2 regions of the Dyella thiooxydans genome follow, and region 2 is predicted to be linked to the other one. Evidence: predicted binding sites of a transcription regulator. Region 2 holds the regulator's gene; the other holds the start of a gene.
What was found. The regulator FliA, encoded in region 2, starts transcription of late flagellar genes. The targets are predictions, from matches to a motif close to TAAAGTTTNNCNNNCNNNGGCCGATAA.
Positions count from the first base shown of each region.

Region 1: a site for FliA is predicted at 1,927-1,953, ahead of ATSB10_RS00460 (chemotaxis protein). Genes of this name have one in related genera too.

Region 1 is NZ_CP014841.1:102,511-109,826, forward strand. It holds gene flgA (flagellar basal body P-ring formation chaperone FlgA) at 1-522, opposite strand, end outside; gene ATSB10_RS00455 (methyl-accepting chemotaxis protein) at 519-1,826, opposite strand; gene ATSB10_RS00460 (chemotaxis protein) at 2,003-2,920, shown strand; gene flgB (flagellar basal body rod protein FlgB) at 3,093-3,488, shown strand; gene flgC (flagellar basal body rod protein FlgC) at 3,494-3,925, shown strand; gene ATSB10_RS00475 (flagellar hook assembly protein FlgD) at 3,945-4,622, shown strand; gene flgE (flagellar hook protein FlgE) at 4,662-5,879, shown strand; gene flgF (flagellar basal-body rod protein FlgF) at 5,889-6,629, shown strand; gene flgG (flagellar basal-body rod protein FlgG) at 6,678-7,316, shown strand, end outside.
Region 2 is NZ_CP014841.1:2,132,315-2,139,630, forward strand. It holds gene ATSB10_RS09790 (protein phosphatase CheZ) at 1-613, opposite strand, end outside; gene cheY (chemotaxis response regulator CheY) at 610-1,017, opposite strand; gene ATSB10_RS09800 (RNA polymerase sigma factor FliA) at 1,078-1,812, opposite strand; gene ATSB10_RS09805 (MinD/ParA family protein) at 1,814-2,806, opposite strand; gene flhF (flagellar biosynthesis GTPase FlhF) at 2,803-4,410, opposite strand; gene flhA (flagellar biosynthesis protein FlhA) at 4,610-6,697, opposite strand; gene flhB (flagellar biosynthesis protein FlhB) at 6,708-7,316, opposite strand, start outside.

The DNA.
Region 1 (7,316 bases), 2.0 Mb from region 2:
GCCCGCTCGCACCATGTCACGCCCGCCGAGTGCCGAGGGCGTCAGCACGCTGCCCGGGGGCAGCGGGCGGGCCAGGCTGCGGCCGGCGATCTGGTCGAGCCGGTCGAAATAGCCGTAGCCGAGACGGGTGATGTCGCGCGACTCGCTGCGCACGTCGCCTGGCTGAATGCCGTCGCCGCGTTGCAGCGGGTGGTTGGTGACCAGCACGTCGCGGAAGATCTGCAGGCTCACCGGGATGCGCACCGACCAGCCCGCGCCGGCGGTGCAGCGCACCTCCACGCTCATTCGCGGTCGTGGCGGCAGGTTCGGCGGCAGGCTGGCGACCATCATGCCGCGGCAGTCGGCCAGGGCCAGTCGCGGATCGACCGGGGCGGCCTGCGCCGTCACCCGACTGCCGGGGGCGGAGTACTGCTGCACCAGCCACTGCTGCGCGAACGCGCTGACCGGATCGCTGCCGGCCACGGCGGGCAGGGCGACCAGGGCCAGCAGGGCGCTCAGCAGCAGCCGGATGCGTTGGCTCATGCTTCGTCCGCGAGCAGTTGGGCCAGCTGGCTGACCAGTGCCTCGCGCTCGGCCTCGAGCGGGGCGGTCAGTTCGCCGGCCTCGGACTTGCGACCCTCGCACAGCAGGTCGACGAAGGCGGTGCCGCGCTCGCCCAGCCTCTGGCAGGTGTCGAGCATGCTCGCGGCGACCGGCTTCTCCCCCTGCAGGGCGAGCAGGCGCCCCAGTGCGCGCTGCAGCGCGTGGGTATCGAACCAGCGGCGGTCCAGCGCGGCCGGTTCGGCCAGCGCCAGCTCCATCGCCTGGCGCATCCCCTGGACCGACTCGCGCACGGTCAGGCTGAGTGCCGCCAGGTCCTTGCCGCTGCTGCCTTCCAGCCATTCCAGGCCCAGCCGCTGCGAGAGCAGGGCGGAGCGGGCGAGTACTTCGGACTGGCGGCGCGCTTCGGTGCTGCGTCGCTGCAGCGCGCCGAGGGTGGCCTGGGCGCTGGTGGCCCGCACGTGCTGGGCATCGTGGTTCTGGCGCAGGCCGGCGACCCGGTCGCGCGCCAGCTGCAGCGACTCGGTGCCGCGCTGCAGCGAATTGTCGGCCTGGCCCACGCCCTGCTGGGCCCGTTCCAGCCGCTGCATGCCCTGGCGGACGTCGCCATCGAGCTGCAGCGAGAACTCGCCGATCGAGCCGGTCACCGCCTCGATCTCGGTGGTGGTCTGGGCGGTCTTCTCGGCCAGCTGCTTGACCTCGTCGGCGACCACCGCGAAGCCGCGACCGGCCTCGCCGGCGCGCGCCGCTTCGATGGCCGCGTTGAGCGCGACCAGATTGGTCTGGTGGGCAATCTCCTGCACCGCGCCGGTCAGCTTGCGGATCTGTTCCACCTGCTCGGCCAGCTTGTTCTGGTTGCGGTTCATCGCCGCCATGGCGCTGCGCAGCAGGCGCAGCTGGCCGTCCAGCTCGCTGATGTTGCCGGCGCTGGCGTGACCGGCCTGGTCGGCGCTGTCGAGGCTGGCGGCGACCTGCTGCAGGGCCGTCGAGATCCCGGCGCTGCCGTCCGTCAAACGACCGACGCTGTCGCGGCACTCACGGGCGGAGTCCTCCATCGCAGCCTGTTCGCGGGCCAGTTGCTGGGAGGCACCGAGCAAAAGGCTCTGCTGCTCGATGGTCTGCAGCGCGACACCGGCCGGCGGGCGCGGTGCGGCCAGCTTCAGCAGGGGCGCCAGCACCTCGGCCAGGGCCGGATGCCGGGCGCCGAGCCGGGCGAGTTGTGCCTCGTCCGACCGGGTGGCGGCTTGGACGAAGGCGGCCAGGTGCTGGCTGCGGATGAAGCTCATGGACGGGCATTTCCTTTAAATAAGGGCAAGCGCCGGATCGGCCGCTGGCGACGGAACTTGAACAAGCAAGGCACATGCCATCGTCACCGCCGCCTTCCGCTCAAGCCCCGGCGGCCGTGGCCGATAGGGATGCGTCCACCGCGCGCGCGGTGCCCACGGACCCGAGGAAACGCCGCATGAGTGGTGCGCTGCTTGAGAGCGTCGAACGTCACACCCGCCTGGCGGGCCACAACCGGGTGGCGATGCTGCTGTTCCGCCTCGGCGAGCCGCAGCTGTTCGGCATCAACGTATTCAAGGTGCGCGAGGTGCTGCGTCGTCCGCCGCTGGAGCGCATGCCCGGCGCCCATCCGCTGATCGCTGGCACCTGCGACTACCGTGGCCAGACCATCCCGGTGATCGACATGGCCGCGGCACTGGGCTATGCGCCGCTGAAGGACGAACCCTCGGCCCACCTGCTGGTGACCGAGTTCAGCCGCAGCATGCAGGGCTTCCTGGTGGCCGACCTGCTGCACATGGTCCATTGCGCCGGCGAGACGCTGGTCACGCCCGAGCCCGCGCTCGGGTTCGGCACCAAGGTCAACGCGATCACCCGGGTCGACGGGGCGCTGGTGGCGGTGGTCGACGTGGAGCACGTGCTGGCCAGCATCCATGGCGTGCCGGGCGAGCTGTCGCCGCACATGCTGCGCGCCGTGGACGGCCACGCGATGAGTCCCCGCCGGGTGCTCGTGGTGGACGATTCGATCGTGGCGCGGCGCCAGGTCGAGGGTGTGTTCAAGCAGATGAACATCGAATGCGTGCTGGCCGAGGATGGCGTACGCGCGCTGGCCAAGCTGCACGAGCTGATCGACGCTGACCCGTCCGAGCGCATCAACCTTGTCGTGTCGGACATCGAGATGCCGCAGATGGACGGCTACGCGCTGACCCGGGCGATCCGCGAGGAGCCGGCGCTGCGCCAGCTCAAGGTGGTGCTGCACAGCTCGATCAGCGGCATCTTCAATGAGGCGATGGTGCGGGAGGTGCATGCCGACCGCTTCATCGCCAAGTTCCAGCCGGACCAGCTCGCCCAGGCGGTACTGGACCTGTTGCCGGGCTGACCCGGGTCGGCGGGCCGTCGCCGGCCCGCCGGTACGGCGACGGAAAACCGACTTCCACCCTCCGGGCGGCCTCCCGTGACCGCCGCAAACCCGCGTACTGACGCGGTTTTCCTCTCGTGGCACGCGAATTGCCTCCAGCCCCGTGCGGCCCCACGCCGCGCGGAGGCAAGTCATGAGCGCACCCCTGGACAACCTGTTCGGCATCCACACCCAGGCACTGGGTCTGTGGCAGCGCCGTAGCGAGGTGCTGGCCAGCAACCTGGCCAATGCCGACACGCCCGGCTACAAGGCGCGCGACATCGACTTCCGCGCCGCGCTCGAGCAGGCCAGCGGCCAGTCCGGCGGACAGTTGCCGCTGAGCACGCCCTCGACCGGGCAGATCGACCCGGTGGCGCAGCAGGCGGACAAGCTGCTGTGGCGCAACCCGACCCAGCCGAGCATGGACGGCAACACCGTCGACGAGCAGACCGAGCAGGCCAACTTCGCCGCCAACGGCGTGCACTACCAGGCCAGCCTGGCCTTCATCACCGCGCAGATCCGCATGCTGCGCACCGCCATCACGGGGTAATCGCCATGTCGATGTTCAAGATCTTCGATACCGCAGGTTCCGGCATGGCCGCGCAGACGCTGCGGCTGAACACCGTAGCCAGCAACCTGGCCAACGCCGACAGCGTGTCCAGCACCGCGCAAGGCGCCTATCGCGCCCGCGAACCGCTGTTCGCCGCGGTCAAGCAGCAGGTCGACGGCCAGTTCGGCGTCGCCGCCGATGCCGCCGCCACCGGCGTCAAGGTCGATGGCATCACCGAGAGCCAGGCGGCGATTCCCAGCCGCTACGAGCCCGGCAACCCGATGGCCGACGCCAGCGGCTACGTCTACGGCAGCAACGTCAACCCCGTGGACGAGCTGGTCAACATGATTTCCGCCTCGCGTTCCTACCAGAACAACGTCGAAGTGATGAACACCACCAAGCAGTTGATGGTGAAGACCCTGGATCTGGGCAAGTAAGCCCTCTCGGAGCACACGCATGACCATCAACACCGCCAACACCCTCGGCTCGGCCAACACGGCGGCCAGTGCCGCCAGCCAGGTCGGCAGCGCGGCCAAGGCCGGCAGCATGAGCCAGGCCGACTTCCTCAAGCTGATGACCGCCCAGCTGCAGTCGCAGGATCCCACCCATCCGGTGGACAACACCCAGTTCGTCTCGCAGATGGCGCAGTTCAGCCAGCTGCAGTCCACCCAGGACATGGTCAGCTCGGTGCAGACGCTCAACTCCACGGTGAACGGCGCGCTGCAGACCTCGCAGGTGCTCGGCTCGTCGAACCTGGTCAACCGGGAAGTGATGGTGCCGACCTCCACGCTGCAGTACGCCGGCGGCAGCGTCACCGGCGCGGCCAACGTCACGGCACGCGGCACGATGGCCGTCAACGTCCTCGATGCCAGCGGCAACGTGGTGCGCACGATGGCCGTGGACGCGACCAGTTCCGGACTCACCCAGTTCAGCTGGGACGGCAAGGACAACGCCGGCAACCAACTGCCTTCGGGCAGCTACTCGATCGCGGCCGCCAACGGCGACACGTCGTTCGACACCTATGTCGCCGGCAAGGTGACCGCCGTGGGCTACGGCGGCAGCACGGTCGGCACGTACCTGCAGGTGGCTGGCGTCGGCGGCGTCGCGCTCAGCCAGGTGGCCCAGATTCTCTGACGCACGCGTGGCATCTCCCTTCTCTTCGAGGAACACCCCATGGCTCTGAACACCGCGCTCACCGGCATCAATGCCGCGCAGACCGACCTCAACGTCATCGCCAACAACATCGCCAACGCCAACACCGCCGGCTTCAAGGGCTCGCGCGCCGAATTCGCCGACGTGTACGCGGTGACCGGCCTGAACCTCAACTCCACCGCCACCGGCAGCGGCGTGCGCACGCAGGACGTGGCGCAGCAGTTCGGCCAGGGCGATATCGAGACCACCAACAACTCGCTGGACATGGCGATCAGCGGCAACGGCTTCTTCGTGGTCAACGACGGCAGCGGCCCGCTCTACACCCGCGCTGGTGCCTTCCAGAAGAGTGCCGACGACTATGTCGAGACCTCCGCCGGCGCCAAGCTGCAGGTGTATCCGCCCAACGGCATCGGTGGCTTCGATACCAGCACCCTGACCGACCTCAAGCTGGTGTCCTCGCAGAGCAATGCCACCGCGACCTCGCTGATCACGCTCAACTCGAACCTGCCGGCCAGCGCCACCGTGCCGACCAACGCGTTCAGCACCAGTGACGCCACCTCGTTCAACGCCGCCACGCCGGTGACCGTGTACGACTCGCAGGGGGGCTCGCACCAGGCCACCATCTACTACGTCAAGACCGGTACCAACGCCTGGGACGCGCACCTGTACGTGGACGGCAACAACGCCGGTACCCAGCCGATGACCTTCGACACCAGCGGCAACCTTGCCACGCCGACCAACGGCACCCTGGCGTTCGGTGCGGTCAATCTCGGCAACGGTTCGAACCCGCTGACGCTCTCGCTGAACATCACCAACAGCACCCAGTTCGGCACCGACTTCGCGGCCGGCTCGATCGAGCAGAACGGCTTCGAGGCGGGCACGCTGTCGAACATCGACATCGACTCCAAGGGCGTGGTCACCGCCTATTACTCGAACAACCAGAGCACCCAGCTCGGCCAGATCGCGATTGCCAACTTCTCCAACGTGCAGGGGCTGCGCCAGCTCGGCAGCACCAACTGGGCCGCCAGCGGCGACTCGGGCGTGCCGCAGATGGGTACCGCCGGCACGGGTACTTTCGGCAGCCTGCAGTCCGGTGCGCTGGAGACGTCCAACACCGCCGACACCACCGCCCAGCTGGTGAACATGATCAAGGCGCAGCGCAACTACCAGGCCAATGCGCAGGTGCTCAGCACCGACAGCACGCTGGCCAACACGCTGTTCAGTGCCGTCAGCCGCTGATAAGCCGCCATGGACCACTCCCTCTACGTAGCGATGACCGGGGCGACGCAGATCATGCGCGCCCAGGAGGCGGTGAGCCACAACCTGGCCAACGCCTCCACCACCGGCTTCCGCGCCGAGCTGACCGCCTTCCAGAGCCTGCCGGTGCAGGGGCCGGGCGAGGCCTCGCGCATCAACGCGGTGGCCCGCGGTATCGGCGTGGACACCACGCCGGGATCGATCACCACCACCGGCCGTCCGCTGGACATCGCGGTGAAGGGGAGTGGCTGGATCGCGGTGCAGGCGCCGGATGGTTCGGAGGGCTACACCCGCGCCGGCGACCTGCAATTGACCCCCGACGGTCTTTTGACGGATGCCGCCGGCAACCCGGTGCTCGGCGGTGGTGGTCCGATCAGCCTGCCGCCCAGCGCCGAGCTGCGCATCGGCGAGGACGGCACGATCTCCAGCGTGCCGCTCGGCGGCGGTCCGAACACCATCGCCGCGCTCGATCGCATCCGCCTGGTCAATCCTGATCCGACCCAGCTGGTGCAGGGTGGCGACGGCCTGATGCACCTGACCGGGGGCGGTAGTGCGCCGGCTGATCCCACCGTGGAGGTGACTGCCGGAGCGCTGGAGAACAGCAACGTCAACGCCTCGTCGGAGCTGGTGAAGATGATCGCGCTCTCGCGCCAGTACGACATGCAGATCAAGTCGATCAAGGCGGCCGAAGACAACGCGTCGTCGGCATCCAAATTGCTTCAGTCGAACTAACGACCGAATGCGTGACGGATCGCCGTCACCTCCCAGGAGTCCCCGAACATGCTCTCGTCCCTCTGGATTGCCAAGACCGGCCTCGATGCGCAGCAGACGCGCATGGATGTCATCTCGAACAACCTGGCCAACGCCAACACCACCGGCTTCAAGAGCTCGCGGGCGTCGTTCCAGGATCTGATGTACCAGAACCGCGCCCAGCCCGGCGCGCAGACCACCGAGCAGACCCTGTCGCCGACCGGCCTGATGCTGGGCACCGGCGTGCGCGTGGTCGGCACCGAGAAGCTGTTCACCCAGGGCGAGACCAGCCAGACCGGCAACTCGCTCGACGTGGCGATCCAGGGCCGCGGCTTCCTGCAGGTATCGATGCCCGACGGCACCATCGCCTACACCCGCGACGGCTCCCTGCACACCGACGCCAACGGCCAGCTGGTCACCGCCGACGGTTACCCGTTGAATCCCGGCATCACGCTGCCGTCCAACGTGCAGAGCATCACCATCGGCGCCGACGGCACCGTGTCGGCGACCACCAACGGTTCGGGCGCGGCGGTGCAGGTGGGCACGCTGCAGCTGGCGGATTTCGTCAATCCGGCCGGCCTGCAGCCGAAGGGCAACAACCTCTACATGGAAACCGCTTCCAGCGGCGCGCCGCAGACCGGCCAGCCCGGCCTCAACGGCATGGGCACG
Region 2 (7,316 bases):
CCTCGTCCTGGCTGTTGATCTTCTCGACCGCTTCTTCGGTCTCGCGACCGGACAGCGCGCCGGTGAGGCGCACCAGCTCGATCATGGCCGACTCCACCGAGCTGATGAAGCCGACCACCTTCTTGATGCGCTGGCCGGAAAGATCCTGCCAGGACTGCGCCAGCACCATGTCGTTGAGACCGGCGGTGCAGTGCTCGGCGAACTCGGTGGCCTGCTGCGCCAGTGCCTTCACCGGCGCGGACGAGATCTCATCGGAGGCGTCCAGCATGACCTTGGCGTCGTTGGCCAGCGACTCGGCCTCCGGGCGCATGCGCTCGGCGAAGTCGATGGTGCGGTGGGCCGCCTGCGAGCTCATCTCCAGCACGTCCTGCAGGTGCTTGCGCGCGTCGGTGACGTTGTCGGGATAGCCGTCCTGCACCAGGTCGCCGCCGAGGCGGCTGACCGCGTCGTGCAGGTCGCGGGCGAGTACGCCCAGGGCGCGGAACAATTTCTGCTCGCGCTGGCGCACGAGGGAGTCGAGCGCGTGTTCGAACGCCGGGCCGTCCGGGCTGGTCAGCAACTGGTGCAGTTCGTCCGGCAGGGTCTCGCGGGTCAGGGAAAGTTGGGCGCTCATGCGGCTGCTCCTGCGGCAGCCAGCCGCTCGAAGATCTTGGTGAGTTTTTCTTCCAGCGTGGCAGCGGTGAACGGCTTGACGATGTAGCCGTTCACGCCGGCCTGCGCGGCGGCGATGATCTGGTCGCGGTTGTTTTCCGCCGTGACCATCAGCACCGGCATGGTCTTGAGCGTGGGCTCGGCGCGGATCGCGCGCAGCAGGTCGATGCCGGTCATGTTCGGCATGTTCCAGTCGGTCACCACCATGTCGAATGGCTGGGCCTTGAGCATCGCGATGGCCGCCTCGCCGTCGTCGGCTTCCTGGATCAGGTTGCCGGCGAAGCCGAGCTCGACGAGGAGGTTCCTCACGATGCGCCGCATGGTGGAAAAGTCGTCCACCACCAGGATTTTCATGTTCTTGTTCAAGCCCGTCTCCACTTGCACGCCTCGCGGTCGTGCGCCAGCCCTAGTGTTTCCGTGCGTTGCTCAGTCGTCGTCCCGCCACCCGGTCATGCGCGCGCGCAACCGGATGATGGCCTGGCCGTGGATCTGGCAGACCCGCGACTCGGTGACGCCAAGCACCGCGCCAATCTCTTTCAGGTTGAGTTCCTGCTCGTAGTACAGCGACATCACCAGTTGCTCGCGTTCCGGCAGGGTGGTGATCGCGTCGATCAACGCCTGACGCAGACCCTGCTGCTCCAGTCCCTCCGCCGGACCGAGGCCACTGGCATCGGCCACGTCCATCGCCGGGCTTCCGTCGCCGTCATCCGGCGCCGTGAGGCTCAGCAACCGGGCGCTGGCGGCATCGGCCAGCACCTGGTGGTACTCGTCGGCGGTCATGCCCAGTCGCTTCATGACCTCCGCATCGTCGGCGTCCGCACCGGTCTCGATCTCGACCTGGCGCACCACGTCGGCGACTTCACGCGCCTTGCGGTGAACCGAGCGCGGGGTCCAGTCGGTCCTTCGCAACTCGTCGAGCATCGCGCCACGGATGCGGATGCCCGCATACGTCTCGAAGCTGGCCGAACGATCCGTCGCGTAGTTACGCGCCGCCTCCAGCAGGCCGATCATGCCCGCCTGGATGAGATCGCCCACGTCGACGCTCGGGGGTAGTCGCCCCATCAGGTGATAGGCGATGCGCCTGACCAGCGGCGCATGCGTTTTCACCAGTTCGTCGGCGCTTTGCCGTTGAAGTTGCAGATATTCCGTTGCCACGCTCATCTCACCACCCCGTCGCCGGTGCAGCCTGACCACTGAAGAAAGCGATGCGGCCGAGCCCCCGACGATCGGGTTCTGCCCATGTATCGGCCGCACCTGCCAATTGCTTGAATGCCTGTGACGAGCGACTGCCCGGGGCCATGTCCACCACCGCGTTCTGGCGGCGGATGGCCTGGCGCAGACGCTCGTCCTGCGGCACCCAACCCATGAAATCCAGCATCACATCGAGGAACCGGTCGGTCACCCGGGCCAGCTTCTGGTGCAGCGCGCGGGCTTCGCCCAGGTTGCGCACCATGTTGGCCACCATGTGCAGCCGCTTCACCCCGAAATCCCGGCTGAGCACCTTGGCCATCGCATAGGCGTCGGTGATCGAAGCCGGCTCGTCGCACACCACCAGCAGCACGTCGTCGGCCGCGGCGGCGAACATCGACACCGAGTCGGAAATGCCGGCGGCGGTGTCCACCAGCAGGAAATCCGGTACCTGCGGCAGCTCGTCGAAGGCGCGGATCACCGCGGCCTGCTCGCCCGAGCCCATCTGCGCCAGCCGACGCGCGCCGGAACCGGCGGGAATCACCTTCAGCCCGTGCGGCGCCTCCATCACCAGGTCCTGCAGGCTGCACTGGCCGTCGAGCATGTGGCCGAGGTGGCGCGAGGGCGCCAGGCCGAGCAGCACGTCGACGTTGGCCAGGCCCACGTCGGCATCCAGCAGCAGCGTGTCGCGCCCCATCATCGCCAGGGTCATGCCCAGGTTCACCGCCACCGTGGTCTTGCCCACGCCACCCTTGCCGCCGCACACGGCGATGGTGCGGCAGCGGTGGCCGGAGATGCGCCGATCGAGATTGGCCGCCTGCGTCCCGACGCCATGGTCGGGGGTGACGATGCCGGTGTCGGTGATCGACGAAACCATCTGCTTGAGTCCCCAGGCCTGATTCATGGAAGGCGCATGCGCATCCGCCGCGGCGCCGGAAAAGTCGTTGAGGGTGGACAACGCGCTCATGCGTGGGCCACCTGGAAACCGAAGCGCTCGGCCAGCATGCCGTCGTCCAGCGGCGGCGCGGCTGTCTTCAGCGCGTGCGCGGCGCGCAGCACCAGCACGCGGGCGTCGGCCACGGCGAGGTCTTCCGGCACGCGCTGGCCGTCGGTGGTGTAGTCCAGCGGCAGCCTGTGGCGGATCAGCACCGACAACGCGCCACCGAGGTTCGGCGCCTCGTCGAGCTTGGTCAGCACCACGCTGGCCGGCTCCAGCGGCATGTAGGCGCGCACCGATTCCTCCAGCGACTGCGACTGCGAATTGGCCGCCAGCACCAGCGAGATGCGCAACGCGATGCCGTCGCTGTGGGCGACCTCGTTGAGCACATCCATCTGCTGCTCCAGCCGCGGATCGGTGCCGGACACGCCGGCGGTGTCGATCAGCACGGTGTGCTTGCCCTTCAACATCTCCAGCACCTGGCGCAGGCTCGCCGCGTCGTCGGCCGGGTACACGCGCACGCCCATCAGGCGGCCGTAGTGCTCCAGCTGGGCGGCGGCGCCGATGCGGTAGTGGTCGGTGCTGACCAGCGCCACGTTGGCGGCGCCGTGACGCACCACCGCCCTGGCGGCGAGTTTGGCAATCGTGGTGGTCTTGCCCACGCCGGTCGGACCGACCAGGGCGGTCATTCCGCCATCGCTGTCGCCGCGGCCGCTGATCGCCACGCTGCGGCTGAGCATGCCCAGCGGCAGGTAGCGCGCCTGTTCGGCACTGATCTGTTCGGGCAGGTCGTCGGCGAGCTTGCGGGCGACGTCGGCGTCGATGCCCAGGCGGGTGAGTTCACGCAGTACGCGGGCGCGCAGCGGGTGGCGGCGCTCCATGTCGTTCCAGGCCAGGCTGGACAGCTGCATTTCCAGCATCTCGCGCAGGAAGCCCAGCTCGGCGCGCATGCGCGCGGTGTCCTGCATGGCGCGCTCGATGGCCGGGTGCACGGTCGGGGCCTCGTTCGCGGCAGCCTTCGCCTCGGCCGGCGCCGGGGCGGGGACCGGAGCCGGGGCCGATGGGGTCGCCGCGGCAGGCTTCGGCGCCGGCGCGGTCTCCGCGGCCACCGGGGCGGCGCTGCGACGCGCCACCGGCATGGCGACGCGTGCCGGCGCGTTCGAGGCGTTCGATGCGGGTGCGGCCGGCGGGACCGGGGCACGGCGGACCGCCTGCGACAGGGCCACGGTGTCCTCCGCCACATCCTCACCATAGGGACGCGCCGGCGCAGCGGGCCGGGATGCCGGCGGCAGCCGATCGGCCGGCGCAGCGACGGCGGCGGGCGTTGCCTCGGCGGTCGGCTCCGGGGTGTCCTGCAGCAGGCGACGGCCGAGGCGACCGTGACGGGCGGCCGGCACGTGTTCGGCCGGCGTCGGCAGTTTGACTTCCGGCGTCGGTGCCACGTCACTGGCGGCCGGGGCGCCGTGGCGGGCAGCCTCGCGCACCAGCGCCTCGTCGTAGTCCAGTGCGGCGATGATCTCGATGCCTTCGGGCAGGCGACGGGTGGACAGGATCACCGCATCGGGGCCCTGCTCCTCACGCACCAGGCGCATGGCCTGGCGCATGTCCGGGGCGACGAAACGTTTGATCTTCATGCGTGCTTGCTCCGCGGCGAAGGCCGAAGGATCGGCGCCGGCGCACGGGTGGCGGCGCGGCGAACCGGGGTGTCGGTCAGGACGAGGATCCCGGCGGGATGACCCGCTACGCGGTGCCAGTCCTGCGCGGCCGGACGGCGGTGGTCCGCGTTCGGCCCGCTCGTGACGTGTCGGTCAGTGCTCATGTCGGATTCCTCGCTCAGCGTCCCAGCGCCTGCACCAGCCGCACCCGGCGGTTGTCAGGCACCTCGTTGTAAGCGAGTACGTGCAGGTTCTGTGCCACGTGGCGGGTGAAGCGCGCGAGCCACGGCCGCAGCGGCGGCGAAACGAGCAGCACGGCCGGTTCGCCGCTCATTTCCTGCTTGCGCGCGGCCTCGGCCACGCCCTGCTGCAGGCGGTCGGCCAGGCCCGGCTCCACCGCGGCGCCGGTGCCGCCGCTGCCGGTGAGCGACTGGGTGAGGATCTGCTCCAGCTCCGGCGCCAGCGTGATGACCGGCACCTCGGTGCCCAGCCCGGTGATCTCCTGCACGATCTGCCGGCCCAGGGTGACGCGGACGGCGGAGGTGAGGACGCCGGGATCCTGACTCTGGCTGGCGTGCTCCGCCAACGATTCGACGATCGAGCGCATGTTGCGGATCGGCACCCGCTCGGCCAGCAGGTTCTGCAGCACCTTGACCACCGTGCCCAGCGGCAGGCGCTTGGGCACCAGGTCTTCGACCAGCTTCGGCGCGCTCTGCGCCAGGCGGTCGAGCAGCTGCTGCACGTCCTGGTGGCTGAGCAGCTCGTGGGCATGGTTGCCCAGGATGTGCGAGAGGTGGGTGGCGACCACGGTGGCCGGATCGACCACCGTGTAGCCGAGCGACTGCGCGTTGTCGCGCTGGCCCTGCTCGATCCACACCGCCTCCAGCCCGAACGCCGGATCGCGCGTGGCGATGCCGGGCACCTGGCCGTGCACCTGGCCGGGGTTGATCGCCAGCAGGCGCTCGGTGTGCACCTCGGCCTCGCCCATCGGCACGCCCATCAGGGTGATGCGGTAGGTGTTGGGGCCCAGGTCCAGGTTGTCGCGGATGTGCACCGGCGGCACCAGGAAGCCCAGCTCCTGCGACAGCTTGCGGCGCACCGACTTGATCCGCCCCATCAGCTCGCCGCCCTGGTGGGTGTCCACCAGCGGGATCAGCCGGTAGCCCACTTCCAGGCCCAGCGGATCGACGCTGGCGACGTCCTCCCAGCCCAGCTCCAGGCGCTCGGTGGGCGCGGCCGGTGCCGGTACGTCGGCGGCCTGCTGCGCCACGCGCGCGGCGGCATCGCGCTCGCGCCGGAGCATCAGCCATGCGGCCGCGCCACAGGTGCAGGCGAGCAGCAGGAAGGCGATGTTCGGCATGCCCGGCACCAGGCCCATGACGCCCAGCACGGCACCGGCCACCGCCAGCGCGCGCGGCTGGCCGAAGATCTGCGACACCAGCTGCTTGCCCATGTCCTGCGCCTTGGACACGCGGGTGACGATCACCGCGGCAGCGATCGACAGCATCAGCGACGGCACCTGCGCCACCAGGCCGTCGCCGATGGTCAGCAGGGTGTAGGTCCTGGCCGCCTCGCTGGCCGACAGGCCGTGCTGCAGCACGCCGACGAAGAAGCCGCCGACGATGTTGATGATCAGGATCAGGATGCCGGCGGTGGCGTCGCCGCGGACGAACTTCGACGCACCGTCCATCGAACCGTAGAAGTCCGCTTCCTCGCGCACTTCCTGGCGGCGCTCGCGCGCCTGTTCCTGGGTCAGCAGGCCGGCGTTGAGGTCGGCGTCGATCGCCATCTGCTTGCCGGGCATCGCGTCCAGGGTGAAGCGGGCGGTCACTTCCGACACGCGGGTGGCGCCCTTGGTGACCACCACGAAGTTGATGATGGTGAGGATCGCGAACACCACCAGGCCGACCGCGAAGTTGCCGCCGATGACGAACTCGCCGAACGCCTCGATCACCTTGCCGGCGGCGCCGGGGCCGTCGTGGCCGTGCATCAGCACCACGCGGGTGGAGGCGATGTTCAGCGCCAGGCGCAGCAGCGTGGCCATCAGCACCACGGTCGGGAAGGCGGCGAACTCCAGCGGCCGCATCACGTAGATCACCGCCAGCAGGATCACCAGCGACAGCGCGATGTTGAAGCTGAACAGCATGTCCAGCAGGAACGGCGGCAGCGGCAGCATGATCATCGCCAGCGCCGCCAGCAGGATCACCGGTGCCCCTATGCCACGTCGTCCGATCTGCTTGAGGTTATCGAGTGCGACGGTGGCCATGCGCGTATCCCTAGAGCTTGTATGGACCCATCAGGTCCGGATCGATGTCCGGCTGGGGCGGCTTCGGCGGGGCGTCGCCCCGGGCCGTGGCCGTCTTCAGCTGGAAGACGTAGGCCAGAATCTGCGCCACCGCGACATACAGCGACGCGGGGATTTCCCGACCCAGCTCGGTCGTTGCATACAAAGCGCGTGCCAACGGCGGCGCCTCGACCAGCGGAATGCGATGGCCGCTCGCCACGGCGCGGATCTGCTGGGCCATCACGTCCACGCCCTTGGCGATCACGCGCGGCGCGCCGAAGCGGTTTTCGTCGTATTTCAGGGCCACCGCGAAGTGGGTCGGGTTGGTCACCACGACGTCGGCGGTGGGCAGGTCCTGCATCATCCGGCGCTGCGCCATCTGGTACTGCACCTGGCGGATGCGGCCCTTGAGCTCGGGGTTGCCCTCAGTCTCCTTGGCTTCGTCCTTCAGCTCCTGCTTGGTCATGCGCAGGCGCTTGTTGTGGTCGAAGCGCTGGTACAGCGCGTCGAAGCCGCCGATCAGTCCCAGGATCACCCCGAAGGTGAGCGCGGCGCGGCCCAGCAGGCCGATCGCCGAGGCGATGCCGAAGCCGACATCGCC